Regions from separate parts of the Paenibacillus polymyxa M1 genome, predicted to be linked through region 2. Evidence: riboswitches for the same ligand, from Rfam matches in the RefSeq annotation. Region 2 holds a riboswitch; the other holds the start of a gene.

Region 1 (7,961 bases), 1.8 Mb from region 2:
ATTTTAATTAAGCATATATTCAATATGAGTATAGGTCTTCCTTACGCTTCCGAGTCTTCAGAAACAGGAAAAGCTATGCAGAAGGCCATTGCAGGATTAAAGGAAAAGCAGGGGAAATATGACCTGCGCACAGAAATTAAAGCGCTTTCTGAAGTTCCGCTTGCATTTGAACCAGGAACACGATGGTTATACGGATATGGCCATGATCTTGTTGCGGGTCTTATTGAAGTCATTTCAGGTAAATCATTAGGGCAATTTTTGAAGGATGAAATCTTTGATCCGCTTGGAATGAACAATACAGGTTACCGTTATCGTGGAGATATTGAATCGCGGATGGCTTCCATGTACCAACGGACAGACTCCGGAAAACTTGAAAAAATTGAGGGTTTCCTGGATGAATATCATCAGCCAGATGCTATATATGAAGGTGGAGGCGCAGGTTTATATTCGACAGTCAAAGATTACCTCACATTTTCACAAATGATGTCAAATGGCGGCACGGTAAACGGTGTGAACTTATTGGGGAGAAAAACCATTGATTTAATGCGTACAAATCATCTGAATACAGCTCAACTATCGGATTTCACCAATTCATACCATACAGGTTATGGCTATGGACTTGGTGTACGCACGTTAATGGATAAAGCGGCTGGGCATGCCAACAGCTCAATTGGGGAATTTGGTTGGTCGGGAATGGCGGGCACCTGGGTTTCTATAGATCCGAGCGAGCAGTTCTCCGTCGTTTATATGCATCAGCTTGATCCCAATATGGAAGAGTACCACCATCTGAGAATTCGTGCAGCAGCTTACAGCTGTCTGTAAAAGTACCGATTCTAGTTAATAAGGACCAAATTTTCTTTAAAGTCTAAACTATTCTTTTCCATATGACGACATAAAACGTAGGTGTAGGGATTTTGCGAAATCCTTAATTTTTAGCTTTGAAATGGGAGGGAATTAGATTTTGAAGAATAGATGGTCCGGTTTTCTGGCGTTGGTCATCCTGATTTCAAGTTTTACATCATATGCAGGGTTTGCATCTGCAGCAGAAGCAGTGCTTTCCAAGATTGTCCTTTCGTCTAACGAGGTAACTTTGCAACAGGGGGATACAGCTGCGTTGACGGCAACGGCTGTTTATAGCGATGGGACAACCTCCAATGTAACCGTAAGCACAGATTGGAAAAGTGATAATACATCTATTGCTACGGTGTACAATGGTACAGTTTCAGCCAAAGCTGAAGGGGAAGCCACTGTGATTGCGACCTATAAGGAGAAGGTACAATCCGTTCAGGTACATGTAACGAAAAAGGTTAAGGCGCTGACATCCAATGTACAAAGCCTGAACTTGCGTTCAAGCGGTACAGGACAGATCAATCTGACAGCGACTTACAGTGATAATACAACAGCTCAGGTTTCAGGTGATGCGACCTGGACTTCGGATAATCAGAAGGTAGCGACTGTAGTCAACGGATTAGTTACTGCTCAGGGAGCAGGTTCAGCTAATATTAAGGCTGTATATGGACAACAGACCGTAACGATTGCTGTACAGGTAGAGCAGGTCAAACGGCTGGATGCCAGTACATCAGAGGTTTCTCTTTTGTTAAAAGATACGGAGAAGGTTAAATTGACAGCCACGTTCCCGGATGGATCGACTCAGGATGTTACAGAGTCTGCCGAGTGGAGCTCCAGCAATACAGCCGTGGCAGATGTTCTGAAAGGCACTATTACCGGCTATAGCACAGGGAAGGCGACAATCACAGGTAAATATGGCACGATGTCCGCTACGATTGCGGTGGATGTGGATCAGACGAATAAGCTGAAAGCCAGCGAAACCAATATTTTTCTCCGTTTGGATGAATCAAAAAAAATACAGGTATCTGCTGTGTACCCGGATGGTACGGTAACAGATATCACAGATAAAGCTGCTTGGACATCAAGCGATGAAAAAATTGCAACAGTGAATAAAGGAACGATTATGGCCATTGGAGCGGGGTCGGCTACAGTGACCGCTAAGTACGGAGATAAGACGGTTTCGATCAAGACAGATATTGAAACCTCTAGATTTCTGGATTTAAGCGAGGACAAGCTGAGCTTGAATGCTAAGGAATCCAAAAAGCTCAAGCTGACCGCAACCTATGTAACAGGGACGGAAGAAGATATCACAAGTAAGGCAGAGTGGAAATCCAGCAATGAAGATATCGCTTTTGTCAGCGTGGGGGAAGTCACAGGTTATAAAACAGGTGAGGCTACGATCACAGCTTCTTATGGCGGCAAAACAGCTACAGCTACAGTATCCGTAAATGTGCCTGGTGATCTGTCTTTGTCTTCCAAAACGGCAACGATTGATATTAATGAGGACTATATTGCAACTCTGACGGCTACTTATGCGGATGGACGCAAGGAAGACGTGACACAGGATGCGGAGTGGGCTTCAAGCGCGGAAGATATTGCTTCTGTGTCCAAAGGAACGATTACGGGTAAAGCAGCCGGTAAAGCGGTTATTACAGCAACCTATAACGGCAAAAAACTGACAATAAACGTACAAGTGGGCCTTGTGGACCGTCTGGAAACAGACTCGCGCGTGATTGCGCTTGGTGCTCAGGAAACAAAGCAGCTGAAAGTAACAGGCGTTAAGAGTGGCGGTACAAAAACAGACGTAACCAAGGACGCCACTTGGACTACTAGCAATGTAAAAGTAGTTGAAGTTAGCGAAGGTTTGATCAAAGCGAATGCTAGCGGTAAGGCAACGATCACTGCTTCATATGGCAAGCAAACCATTACATTTACGGTAGAAGTAGACGTAGCGCAAAAGATTGAAGCGGATGCCATTGCGTTATCACTGAAATCCGGGGATCAAAAAACGATTGCGATTGTGGTTAAATCCAGTGATGGTAAAGAAAAGGATGTTACAACCCAAGCTGAATGGAAAACGTCCAACTACAGGGTAGCCACCGTCAAAAAAGGTCAGGTTACCGCGATCAGCTACGGTAAAGCTAACATTCAGGCGAAGTTCGGCGGTAAGGTGATCAGCGTGCCTGTTGATGTTGATACGCTTAAATATCTGCAAACGGACGAAGTCGCCTTGACTTTGAAGGCAGGGCAGCTGGCTAAGGTTACGGCTACAGCCACGTATAAGGATGAGTCGGAGAAGGATGTTTCCAAGCCGGCTGTCTGGTCCTCATCCAGAATTATCGTTGCGACCGTCAAAGACGGTAACATTAAAGCACAGGGTAAGGGCAAAGCTGTAATTACAGTAAAATATGCTGGTAAAATGACGAAGGTACAGGTAACCGTTCAGTAATCTGTAACCGTCTGAAAAGAAAAAGAGCAAGCATACGTCTAGGGACGGCATGCTTGCTCTTTTATTTTTAAGGGACGTACTCGCTTCTTAATACAGAGGAGGTTACCCCAATTATGGCTTATCCTTTTTGACCGATGTGTTGCGAGTAAGGGATTCGGTCAAACGCTTGCCAGTGGGGGTCTGGGCCAAGCCGCCTTTGGCGGTCTCGCGGTGCTTTGACGGCATTGCGCTGCCGACTTCAAGCATCACGTCAATGACTTCGTCAGACGGAATGGCGCTGCGCACACCCGCCAAAGCCATATCCGCTGCGGCAAGTGCGGTCACGGCTCCCAGCCCGTTGCGCACGATACACGGAATCTCGACGAGTCCGGCGACGGGGTCGCATATCAGGCCGAGCGTGTTCTTGAGCGCTAGGCCTACGGCGTGAACGGCCTGCTCAGGTGTGCCACCGCGTAGCTCGACCATAGCGCCAGCGGCCATCCCGATGGCTGAACCAATCTCAGCCTGACAGCCTCCCTCCGCGCCGGAAATGAAGGAATTGTTGGCGATGACGTAGCCAATGGCTCCGGCTGCGAACAAGCCGTGCACCATATGCTCATCATCCCAGCCGAACCGCTCCTGCGCACTAATGAACACACCGGGGATGACTCCGCATGAACCTGCAGTGGGCGTGGCGACAATGCGCCCCATGGACGCATTAACCTCCGACACGGAGAGCGCATAAGCCATGGCGAGCGCGGAGGCATCGCCGGAGCAGGTTTCCCCTGTCCGCAGATATTCGGCTAAGCGCTTGCCGTCGCCGCCCGTCAATCCACTGCGGGATACAGTGTCTTGCGTCTGACCGCGATGAACGGCCTCCTTCATGACTTCATAATAATCAGACATTTGGCGGAAAATTTCTTCTTCCGTTGTATTCGTCTCTTGTACCTGCTCTTGAATCATCAGGCGGCCAATCGTGGTGGATTCCTCAGCGCATATAGCGCTGATTTCATGCAGATGGCTAAATCGCATCAGATTCAGCTCCTTTTTTCAAATTAATCATTTTAATTTCGTACATATGTGGTAAGGATTGTAGTTTTGCGATTAATTCAGCCGTAGGAAGACTGTCCGTTTCGATGGCTGTAAGTGCTTCTCCATCCCGGCCTTTGCGATCCACGTGCATATAGGCAATGTTAATGTCAGCGGCGCCGAGCGCTGAAGTCACCGCACCTAATGTACCGGGCTTATCCGAGTGAAGAAGCACCAACGTAGACAGCTCCCCGGTCAGGTTAACTCGGAATTCATTGAGCTGCTGGACATGGATGCTGCCGCCGCCGATGGAGGAGCCCAGCAGTGTACGCTGATCCTCACCCTTCCACAGCTCAAAACGGACAGTGTTCGGATGGGGGGCGGGTAGTCCGCTGACGGCAAATTCTACGGCCATCCCGGCCTGCTCCGCCCATTGCTCGGCATCTGGAATTCGGTGGTCGTCTGTATCGTAATTGAGCAGTCCTGCGATGAGCGCCAGGTCTGTACCGTGTCCTTTGTAGGTGTCGGCGAAGGAGCCGTACAGTGTCATGCGGGCACGGTCAGGCTGCGTCCCGAGCCAGTGACGGGCAACGCGTGCAAGCCGCACCGCGCCTGCAGTGTGTGAACTGGAAGGTCCGGTCATGGCCGGACCGATAATGGAAAATACATCTTTGAAACGCATGGTGTGGCCCCCTGTATGTTCTAGTACCATAGTATATGGTATTTCCGCGTTTTTGCGCGGCTATGACGGTTCCTAATGCTGACGTAAAATGTGAGCGCAAAAAAGGACAGGATAAGGAAGTTTCCCTTATCTCTGTCCTCGTTACCTGAGAGTTTCGTACGGTGTCCTTACCGCCTTACCCCTTGGGTGGCTTGCGCTCTCTCCAGAGTTGCGTCAGATGACGATACATGGACCTGAGAGATTATCCGCCAGCCGGGTGTTGGCGTCTTGCTCCTTCGGTGCCGCCAGCGTGTAAGCCCCTGGACAGACTCTCCCGTCATCTTCATTCGCGTATACCGTTCTACATATCTTTCTTAGCGTAATGTATGCCGTGCTCGGTGTCAATCGCAGGGTTCATTTTTTACATAAACAAGCGAGTTTCCGATAAAAGAGATTAAAATTTACATAATTATGGATGAAATCAGGAAGGAATTAGAAGATAGACAGCTAATCTGATAGAGGACAAGTACATTTATGGAATTATAGGAGGGATATTGACGTATGGTAAAAGGCTTGCGGTTCACAGGTTCACGCTTGAAAGGGGTGCTGCATCTGGCAGCGATCGTATCGCTGCTGATCGGGATCTTCGTTCCATTCGGTCAGGTCAAAGCGGAGGGAGCACTGACAGTAGCCGAGGCACTTCAGCGCCAAGGCAGTGGAGGCACAGTGACGGTGGAAGGTTACATCGTCGGACATGCTACCGGATCGAAAACGGCTAATTTTTCTTCTCCGTTTGCGAATGATTTTAACGTACTGATTGCCGACCAGGCCAATGAACGTAGCACGTCTAATCTATTGGATGTACAGCTGACATCAGCGTACAGAGGGCAATTTGGGCTAACAGGCCATCCTGAGCTGATTGGCAACAAAATCCGTGTGACGGGTACACTCGGCGCCTACAATAATTTTGGTGGAGTGAAAAGCCCAAGCGCTGTTGAACTGGTGAACGGAAGCGAGCCGGGTGAACCAGGTGAACCTGGCGAGCCTAATCCTGGTAACCCGGGTCAACCCGGTACTACACTGCCGGATGGCAAAGGTAAAAAGGTGCTGTTCGATAATACGCACGCACAGACGGCTGGGGCAGCAGATTGGGTCATTGAAGGCGCCTTCTCCGACTTTGCCAATGGACTGCGTAATGTAGGTTTTACAGTGGACCAACTGAACCGTCCCATTCCTTTTACTTATGGAGAACAGGCCATAACCTATGATAAGCTGCGCCAATATGATGTGTTCATCATCGGTGAAGCGAATGTTGCCTTTAAGGCATCCGAGCAGGCTGCCCTGCTGCAATATGTGAATAACGGGGGAAGTGTCTTCTTCATCTCCGACCACTATAATGCGGACCGTAACAAAAACCGTTGGGATTCCTCTGAGGTTATGAATGGCTACCGTCGTGGAGCCTATACTAATCCGGCCAAAGGCATGACTACAGAAGAAGCAGCATCACCGGCGATGCAGGGGTTAACTAGCTCCGATTGGCTGGCAACCAACTTTGGTGTTCGTTTCCGTTACAATGCGCTCGGTGACGTGAATGCTACGGACATTGTAGCCGCAGATCAATCCTTTGGCATTACCAAGGGTGTACGCTCGATTGCCATGCATGCGGGATCTACGCTGGCTATTATTGATCCTACCAAAGCCAAAGGAATTGCCTATATCCCTACAGGTACGAATAAATGGGGCAATGCTGTAGACCAGGGTGTCTATAACGGCGGAGGCCGTGCGGAAGGGCCTTATGCTGCGATCTCCAAGGTAGGTCAAGGCAAGGCAGCATTTATCGGTGATTCTTCCCCTGTAGAAGATGCTACACCGAAATATGCGCGTGAAGAAAACGGACAGTCGAAAAAGACATATGATGGTTTCAAGGAAGTGGACGATGCCACCTTCCTGGTGCAAACGGTCCAATGGCTTGCGTGGAAGCAGGACTACACCAAATTATCCGATGTGGCAGGTTTAACGCTGGATCAACCGACGAAGCTTCTGCCGTTTGAGGAGCCTGCGGCTTCCACAGAACCGCAACCCGAGCCTTGGTCTGCTCCAGCAGCAGGCTACAAATGGTACGATCCAAAAACGTTCAAGTCGGGCTCCTATGGGGCGGCTTCGTAATAAACGTAAAGAATTCAGTGTGAGTGGTTGGGTGCTAGTTTGCCGTTTGATCCTCTGTAGGGGATCAAACGGCTTTTTTGTGATGAAAATTAACCTGTGGTTGGTTATTTGATTACATTTTGTGCCAGGAAAGTCGCGCTACTGCTGGATCATTGATTTTTTAAATGATGTTGATAGCATAATCTTAATTGATATATCCATATACTGGTGATAGGATGTATTCAAATTATTCCGACAAAAACGGTATGTAATGTTCATGAGAGGTTTTAAACATCAAACATGGTGAGAATAAGCGGGACAAGACCATGGAGAATGGAGGAAGCGCGCATTGAATATCAAACCCGTGTTGGAGATTAAGGGATTATCCGTATCTTTTCGCATCAAGGATCAATATCACCCCGCAGTCGACCATCTGGATCTGACGGTCAATCCCAATGAAGTGCTGGCTGTAGTCGGAGAATCCGGTTGTGGCAAAAGCGCGCTGGCGCTTTCGATCCCACAACTGCATGACATGGAGCGAACACGTGTCGAAGGAAAGGTTCTTTTTAAAGGCACGGATCTGATCCGTCTCTCCTCAGGGCAAATGAATAAAATCCGCGGAGCGGGCATTGGCATGATCTTTCAGGACCCGCTGACAGCACTTAACCCGTTAATGTGCATTGGTAAGCAGATCGAGGAAAATCTCGATTATCATACGTCCCTATCTACGAAGCAAAAAAGGGAACGTGTACTGGAGCTACTGGAAAGCGTGGATATACCCAACCCCGTACGTGTGTATGAACAGTATCCGCATGAACTTTCAGGAGGGATGCGCCAGCGTGTGATGAT
Region 2 (7,961 bases):
TTTTTTAAGAGGTTTACCTTTACATATGCTTTTTCATTCATATTATCTTCTACGATATAGCCACATTCGATAAGATTTTTAAGATAAGTATCATTATTTATTGCCAATCCATTGTTTGTAAGTTCGCAAAACTGTTTATAGTACTCCGGTTCAAGAACTGCCAATGCACCTGTTCGAGAATTATAAAGTACCGTTTTATCGGTATTTTCAATAATGTCATTAAAAATAAAGTTATATTGCGAAGCTTTCATTTTAGCCCTCCTTAGAATGGATACGGTCCTTATGTAATTATGAATCGATTATTAATTAGTGACAAAATTCACATAAGTTTTAAAAATAAGATGTACGCTCATTTTGAGTTGCAAATTTCATTCTTGCAGTGCACCCTAGATAGCTTTTACTTCTCGGCTTTTAATGTAGCATAAGGCAAAAAGAAAAAATAAGCTTGTATCCTGAAATGCAAAAAAATCCATCTCAACGACCAAATATGTCAGCTTCATGTGAGATTAACATTTTTGTTACCTATATTTCTTTAATGGTAAAGTACGTTACTTGTTAATTCTTTGTTTATATGTCCAAAGAAAATAAAGGATTAGACTGCTTGAGACCGCAGCAAAGATTAAAAGCACTAGGAGCGTGCAACTGCTTGTTCCTCCGTTGTTGTAACGCGAACTGAACCAGTAGAGCTTTAGCTGAATACTTTTATAAAGGCTGAAAATAAGGTTTCTAAGCAATAAAAAAGAACATATCCATTCCCTCGCCTGGGCTACGTCCTCTCCACAGTATAAGTATGCATTTGAACTTTTACTAACAAAAATTCCATAACCTGATGGTAATTATTTTCATATGTAAAACATCACTTCGAATAGACTTTTTTTACAATATACTGGATTTATATAACATATTTGAGGTGGTCTATTTGTTTCAAGTTGCTGTTTGTGACGATGATCCCGCAATGCATAAAATTTTACAACACTTTTTCATGTGTATGTCAGTAAGTGAATCCTTAGATTTTAATCTACAATTCTTTTTATCGGGGGAAGATCTAATCAAATCTTATAGTTCACAAGAGCGATACTCCTTTCATATTATCTTGTTAGATATTGAAATGAGGGAATTATCGGGAATTGAAACTGCAAAACTTATTCGCCTTTTTCCTGACCGAGAAGTTCAAATCATATTTCTAACTAACTATCCAGAATACATGCTAGAAAGTTTTGAAGTACAAGCATTTCAATATTTACTTAAACCCCTTACTTATAAACTCTTTGTAGAAAAGATAAATAAACTATGTCATTATATGCGTTCTTCAGTATCCCACTTTCTATCTGTGAAAAATAAAACTGAGCATCTTGTATTGAGACACTCTGAAATCATAGCCATCTCAAAAGGTGAAAACAATTACATCCATAATGAACTTTGTATTGCAACGGATTCACACAACTATTTTATTTCCGGAACGTTGAAAGCGGTTTATGAACAATTAAAATATCCGTTTGTGTTTATACATAGGTCAATAATTGTGAATTTAGTTCATATACGTAAGTTTTCAACTACTTCTGTTATTATGTCAAACCAACAAGAATTTCCTGTAGGTCGTTCTCACGCTAAATCGCTTCGTGAGGCGTATGCTCGTTTTATAATTTCTCGTTTTCAGGAAGGGTGAGTTTTTTGAATCATTGCGTTTACATTAATGTCACCTCGTTTTCTAATTACTCTTTATTTTTGTTTAGCACAACAAAGCAAAGTGATTTTTCCAATCCAATAGTTAACCTTTTTTTACTTTTCGCCTCTTTATACTTCATACTTATTATAGTACTATTCGTTCATTATTTAAAAAAAGGAAGAAAATACAATATAGGGATTATGTATTATTTTGTAATATTAATAGGAACATCGTTTAACTTATTCATACATTATAGTTTATTTTCTTTAATGAAATATAATTAATTCCTTATAATGTCAATAATCGGTATTATTGGAATGAACGTAATTATTGTCTTTCTAATGGACAAGCTGATAGAAAAGTCAAACCTCTCACGCTTTTTTCAAAAGCAAATGCTGATGCAAGAAAAACATTATAAAGAAACAACTCGATCTCTTAGTGATATCAAACGAAGTATTCATGATTTCAAAAAACAGTTAATATTTGTCCGTGCTTGTCTACAAGAACAGAGGACGGAAGAGGGTGTTAATCACATTAACCAAACTCTAGAAAATATAGAATCACCACGACTTCATATAACAACAGGACATCTTGTTATTGATGCCTTGGTAAATCACACTTTCAGCATCGCTGATAAAAGTGGGATAGCTTTCTTTCATCAAATCCATATTAACCCTGCAAACATTAGTATTGGAAGTCATGATCTATGTATTGTCTTAGGTAATGTTTTCGATAATGCTATTGAAGCTGTAAGGCAGCTTCCTAGAAAGAAAGAGCATTCAATTCATTTGGAAATTTTAACCGATAATTCTGCCCTATGGATTTATGTTCGCAATTCAAAAAGTAATTGTCTCAATACAGCATTCTCAACCAAAACATACACCCCCCCTTTAAAAAAACATGGGTATGGATTACTTAACATCCATCAAGTAATAAAGAAGTACGGTGGTTATTTAAATACAACAATTACGGATTCAAATTTTCAAATTACGATTATGATTCCATGTAATAACCCTTAGATTTGTAAACATTATGAATTAATGGCTATTCAGAATAAATAAAATGTCGGTAAATACCAGTCTTATAACAATTAAAAGGGAGTGTCCTCAAGCCTATGATGGCTGAGAGCACTCCCTTTTATTATTTATGAATTGATCGTTTGTCCTTTTTCTTCTACTTGGATAGCCGCCCCTACATTGGCACCTGCAAGAATGCCCTTTTTCTTATTAGGATACAAAGAATTCATATAGGTTCGGGTTTCTGCAACGACAATGCCTGACAAGCCGAGCAGTGCAATCAGGTTTGGAAAAGCCATCATTGCGTTAAAAATATCTGCCAGCAGCCAGATGGCATCGAGCTTGATGAACGCGCCTCCGGCAACCAGTATGATGAACAGATAACGGTATGGTTTAATCCACTTGACCCCAAGCAAATATTCAACACAGCGTTCCCCGTAGTAGTTCCAGCCAAGTATCGTTGTGAACGCAAATAAAATAAGGCTAATCGTCACGAGCTCTGCTCCAGCCGGAAAGGCACTGGAAAACGCATGTTGAGTCATCAGACCTCCATCATCATTTCCACTCCATATTCCCGTAACCAGCAATGTAAATCCTGTCAAATTACAAATAATCATCGTATCGATAAAAACGCCCGTCATGGATATTAGTCCTTGTTCTGCGGGCCATTTCGTCTTAGCTGCTGCTGCTGCGATTGGCGCACTTCCCAAACCAGCTTCATTTGCAAAGATCCCTCTGGCAACTCCGCTTCGCATCGCCAGCATAATCGTGGCTCCGGCAAATCCACCCGTCGCAGATGTTGTCGAGAAAGCCCCTTGTAATACTAGTGCGATCGCATGAGGAAGCTCTCCTGCAAACTTAATGAGTACGATTAAACAAACCACGATATAGAGCCCCGACATGAATGGAACAATCTTTGTGGATACCTTGGCGATACTTTTGAGTCCTCCAATCGTAACAACAGCCGTCAACACGGAAATAATGATTGCTGTAACTACTGTTGGCACGCCAAAGCTACTTTCCGTAGAAGAAACGATAGCCTTTACTTGCGGAAAAGTACCGATTCCAAATAGTGCTACAAGAATACCAGAAAAGGCAAACAACATCGCCAGCGGCTTGAAACGGCGGCCAAGCCCGTTTTCAATATAATACATCGGTCCACCCGAAAATTGTCCGTTCCGGTCTTTAACACGGTATTTAACGGATAATAGCCCTTCCGCATATTTGGTTGCCATCCCGAAAAAAGCTGCAACCAGCATCCAGAATAATGAACCGGGCCCACCCAGTTTGATCGCTGTTGCGACACCGACGATACTTCCCGTACCTACAGTAGCTGCGAGTGCCGTACTCAATGCTCCAAAGCTACTGACATCCCCGCTGCCTTCGTCCGGCGCTTTACCAATTAGCTTGAGCGCTAAGGGCAATCGAATAATCTGAAGCATCTTCAGACGGATCGTTAGCCACAACCCAGTGCCCATGACGAGAATTAGAAGCGGCGCTCCCCACATCCAACTGTCAATTGTTTCTAATAAATGTACCAAATTCATTTCAACCCGCTCCTCCAGCATATTAAAAAACAAAAAAGAGTCAAATCCGTTGATTCGACTCCTGGAGAGGTTAAAGGCACGAAAAATAAACCAATTTGTACAGGATTTTATCTCTAAAAAGCCTAGAGTATTCCCTGTCACAGGTTATTCGCGTCTCTGTCCTTTTGCCTGAGAGTTTAAGCAGATGATAATCTGCGGTGCACCTTCGGCGCCCAATTAAGGGTCTCTCCAGAGTTCTGTCCGTTTACGGTCCCTGCTTGTTGCTGTAAATCAGCTTAAGCACCTGAGAGTTTTGCCCCTTCGGTCGGAACTTTCGTTCCATCTCCCGCAAACATCAACCAGACATATGAAATTTTTATTTATTATACAGAAAACTTTCAGCGTATTACAAGTGAAAAATTTGTGAAGCCCTCTGACAAATCAATAGGGTGTCTATACAAAAAGCGGGTACAGCAGATTGCATCCTAAGGATTTTCTCTGCTGTACCCGCCAAAACGATATAGAATTACAATTCTTCACCATTGGTTGCTATCACATTTTTATACCAGTTAAATGAGTCCTTTTTGGAGCGTTGGAGCGTTCCGTTACCGTCATCATCCAGATCAACGTAAATAAATCCGTAGCGCTTGGACATTTCGGAAGTAGACATGCTCACAAGGTCGATAGGACCCCAGCTGGTGTAACCAATCAGATCAACACCGTCAGCAATGGCTTCCTTCATTTGGGCAATATGCTGACGCAAGTAATCAATGCGATACGTGTCATGCACAGAGCCGTCCTCTTCTACCTTATCGTACGCACCCAGGCCATTTTCCACGATGAACAGCGGCTTTTGGTAACGGTCATAAAACGTATTTAGTGTAACACGCAGGCCGATCGGATCAATCTGCCATCCCCAATCGGAGGATTGCAAATACGGATTTTTCACACCGCCAATCAGGTTCCCTGCTGCCTTTTCTCCTTCTGGACCTGCCGATACGGTCAAGGTCATGTAGTAGCTAAATGAGATAAAATCAACCGTATTATTTTTCAAAATTTCAGCATCGCCGGGTTCTGTCTGGATCACAATATTATTTTCTTCAAAATAGCGGTTCATATAGTTGGGATACTCCCCACGAGCATGCACATCCGTAAAGAACAGGTTCATTTGATTTTCATGCTGTGCTTTCAGAATATCCTCTGGGTTACACGTATGTGGGTAGCTTTCAATGCGAGCCAGCATACAGCCGATCTGAGCACCCGGAATGATCTCATGTCCCCGTTTGGTCGCCAGTGCACTTGCTACAAATTGATGGTGCAATGCTTGATATATCGCTTGTTGTTTGTTTTCTACACGGTCAATAACCACACCGCCGCCAGTAAACGGACTCATGGTCATGACATTGATTTCGTTAAAGGTCAGCCAGTATTTTACTTTATCCTTATAGCGTGTAAATACCGTTTCGGCATATTTTACGTAATGATCTACGACTTCGCGTCCCAACCAGCCATTATACTTCTGTGTCAGACCTAGCGGTGTTTCATAATGTGACAATGTTACCAACGGCTCAATTCCATACTTGCGCAGCTCATCGAATACATTGTCGTAAAATTGCAATCCTGCTTCATTCGGCTCGGCATCATATCCATTCGGGAAAATCCGCGACCAGTGGATGGACATCCGGAATACTTTAAAGCCCATTTCTGCAAACAAAGCAATATCTTCTTTGTAGCGGTGGTAGAAGTCCACTCCTTCACGCTTTGGAAAACGGGCGTTTACCTTCCCTGCCAAGATGTCCTCCAGTCGTTCAGACGAAATTTCTATAGCATGATCGTTTTTACGTTCTGCCTTAGGTACATAGGCTATCATGTCTGCGCTGGACAGGCCTTTTCCATCTACGTCAAAAGCACCTTCCAATTGGTTGGCTGCAGTTGCCCCGCCCCATAGGAAGTTTTGCGGGAATCCTTTTAGCGTCTTCGTCATGGTATGAAAACCTCTTTTCTTATCTAATGTTTTCACTCTAGTCAATAACCCATCAGGTGCTGCAATGCGAATCAATAACTAACGGTGACCGTTATCCTTTGAAATGCACCGATAGATGCTTTAAAATAGACGTAATGCCCTCATAAGCATCCTAATTGTTGTAACGCGTTTCATGTCAAGTATTTTTTTCTTAGGTGAGGAGAAGCATCATGTCGAATCTTGATCAAATTGCAAAACTGGCGGGCTTTTCCAAAGCTACGGTATCCAGAGTGTTAAATCAGTCCCCCCATGTAAGCCACGAAACCAGAACTAAAATTTTAAAAATCATGCAGGAATTAGATTATGTTCCTAATCGGAATGCGATTTCTTTATCCAAGGGCCAAACGCTTCAGATTGGTATCATCACATCAACTATTAATGAAATTGTTCTGGCATTTCTGGACAGCTTTGTAGAAATCGCAGGACAATATGAATTTCAAACCATTATTTATACTTCGGGAGAAGACAAAAAGAAAGAGCTTCAAGCATTCGAGGATTTAAAAAGAAAAAGAGTCGATGCGCTGGTCATCATTTCCTGCGTGAATGACACTGATTTTTTGAGTACTTATTGCAAATATGGACCGATCGTGGCATGGCAACGAATGGAGCATACCGATATTCGCTCCGTCGCAATGGATCAGTATGAAGGATATATGTTAGCGCTCAAACATTTGATACAAAAAGGCTATACACGTATAGCCAATGCTTTTGGTCGTCCAAGCAGCATCAATACTCACAGCAGACAACGTGCTTATGAGCAGATCATGAGTGAACACAATCTGCCAGTGTTGCAGCACTGGAACTATTCTTCTATTTATAACATTCGTGACGGCGAACAGGTTGTGCGCAATTTATTACAGCATCGTGAGGAATTTCCGGAGGCTATTTTGTGTGCAAACGATTATGTAGCAGTGGGCATTCTCTGCGAAGCGCGCAGACAATTGCTGAAGGTACCAGAAGATCTGGCGATTATTGGGTTTGATAACACGGAGCTGGCGCACACGATGGGAATTACAACGGTTCAAAATCCCATAATGGCTCAGGCACAAAATGCTTTTTTCATGCTTTCTCCTCAGCTGATTGGACGCCAGATGGAGCTTCATTCACTGGAGTACAGCCTCATTGAGCGTACAACCACTTAAGAGCACAGTTGGCTCGCAAACTAGGCAAATGGGCCTTAATATAAAATATTTTTTGTCGAAAGAGAATAAAATATGTTGAAATCGCTTTTTTTTGTGCTACAATAGCACTATATCGAAGGATTGTGACCGGTGATGCGGGCAATGCCTGAGTTCAATTGAGTGCTATTGCTAACAATAGTATTGAATTGTGCTTGGGCATTTTTTATTGGTAAAGGATGGGAGGGGGGAACTTCAATGATTATTGAGAAGGTGCTCAATAACAACGTCCTGTTGACTAAAAACGATAAAGGCAAAGAGGTCATCGTCATGGGAAGAGGTATTTCCTTCAAAAAGGTGGCTGGCGACCCAGTCGATGATCATAAAATAGATAAGATTTTCATGTTAAATGAAAACGAGTTCACGGCCAGACTAACTGAGCTGCTGAACGATATTCCCGTGTCTCATCTGGAGGTCGTGAATGAAATCGTGACCCATGCAGCAGAAGTGCTGGATACGGAGTTAAGTGATAACATTTATTTAACATTGACCGACCATATTCATTTTGCCATACAGCGGGAAGAAAAAGGATTAGCACTCAAAAACGCGATG

Evidence for each region. Region 2 has a riboswitch for glycine ahead of PPM_RS20465 (alanine/glycine:cation symporter family protein). Riboswitches for the same ligand answer to the same signal wherever they lie in the genome.
Region 1: it holds a riboswitch for glycine, as region 2 does, so the genes downstream of both, sdaAB (L-serine ammonia-lyase, iron-sulfur-dependent subunit beta) here and PPM_RS20465 (alanine/glycine:cation symporter family protein) in region 2, are expected to answer to the same signal.

The regions. Positions count from the first base shown of each region.
Region 1 covers NC_017542.1:481,623-489,583, forward strand. The annotation lists gene PPM_RS02135 (serine hydrolase domain-containing protein) at 1-822, shown strand, start outside; gene PPM_RS02140 (Ig-like domain-containing protein) at 962-3,298, shown strand; gene sdaAA (L-serine ammonia-lyase, iron-sulfur-dependent, subunit alpha) at 3,410-4,309, opposite strand; gene sdaAB (L-serine ammonia-lyase, iron-sulfur-dependent subunit beta) at 4,299-4,988, opposite strand; glycine riboswitch at 5,200-5,314, opposite strand; gene PPM_RS02155 (DUF6359 domain-containing protein) at 5,529-7,133, shown strand; gene PPM_RS02160 (ABC transporter ATP-binding protein) at 7,462-7,961, shown strand, end outside.
Region 2 covers NC_017542.1:4,545,655-4,553,615, forward strand. The annotation lists gene PPM_RS20450 (radical SAM/SPASM domain-containing protein) at 1-251, opposite strand, end outside; gene PPM_RS20455 (LytR/AlgR family response regulator transcription factor) at 911-1,666, shown strand; gene PPM_RS20460 (sensor histidine kinase) at 1,984-2,685, shown strand; gene PPM_RS20465 (alanine/glycine:cation symporter family protein) at 2,811-4,229, opposite strand; glycine riboswitch at 4,376-4,471, opposite strand; gene PPM_RS20470 (glycoside hydrolase family 1 protein) at 4,735-6,192, opposite strand; gene PPM_RS20475 (LacI family DNA-binding transcriptional regulator) at 6,402-7,373, shown strand; gene licT (BglG family transcription antiterminator LicT) at 7,608-7,961, shown strand, end outside.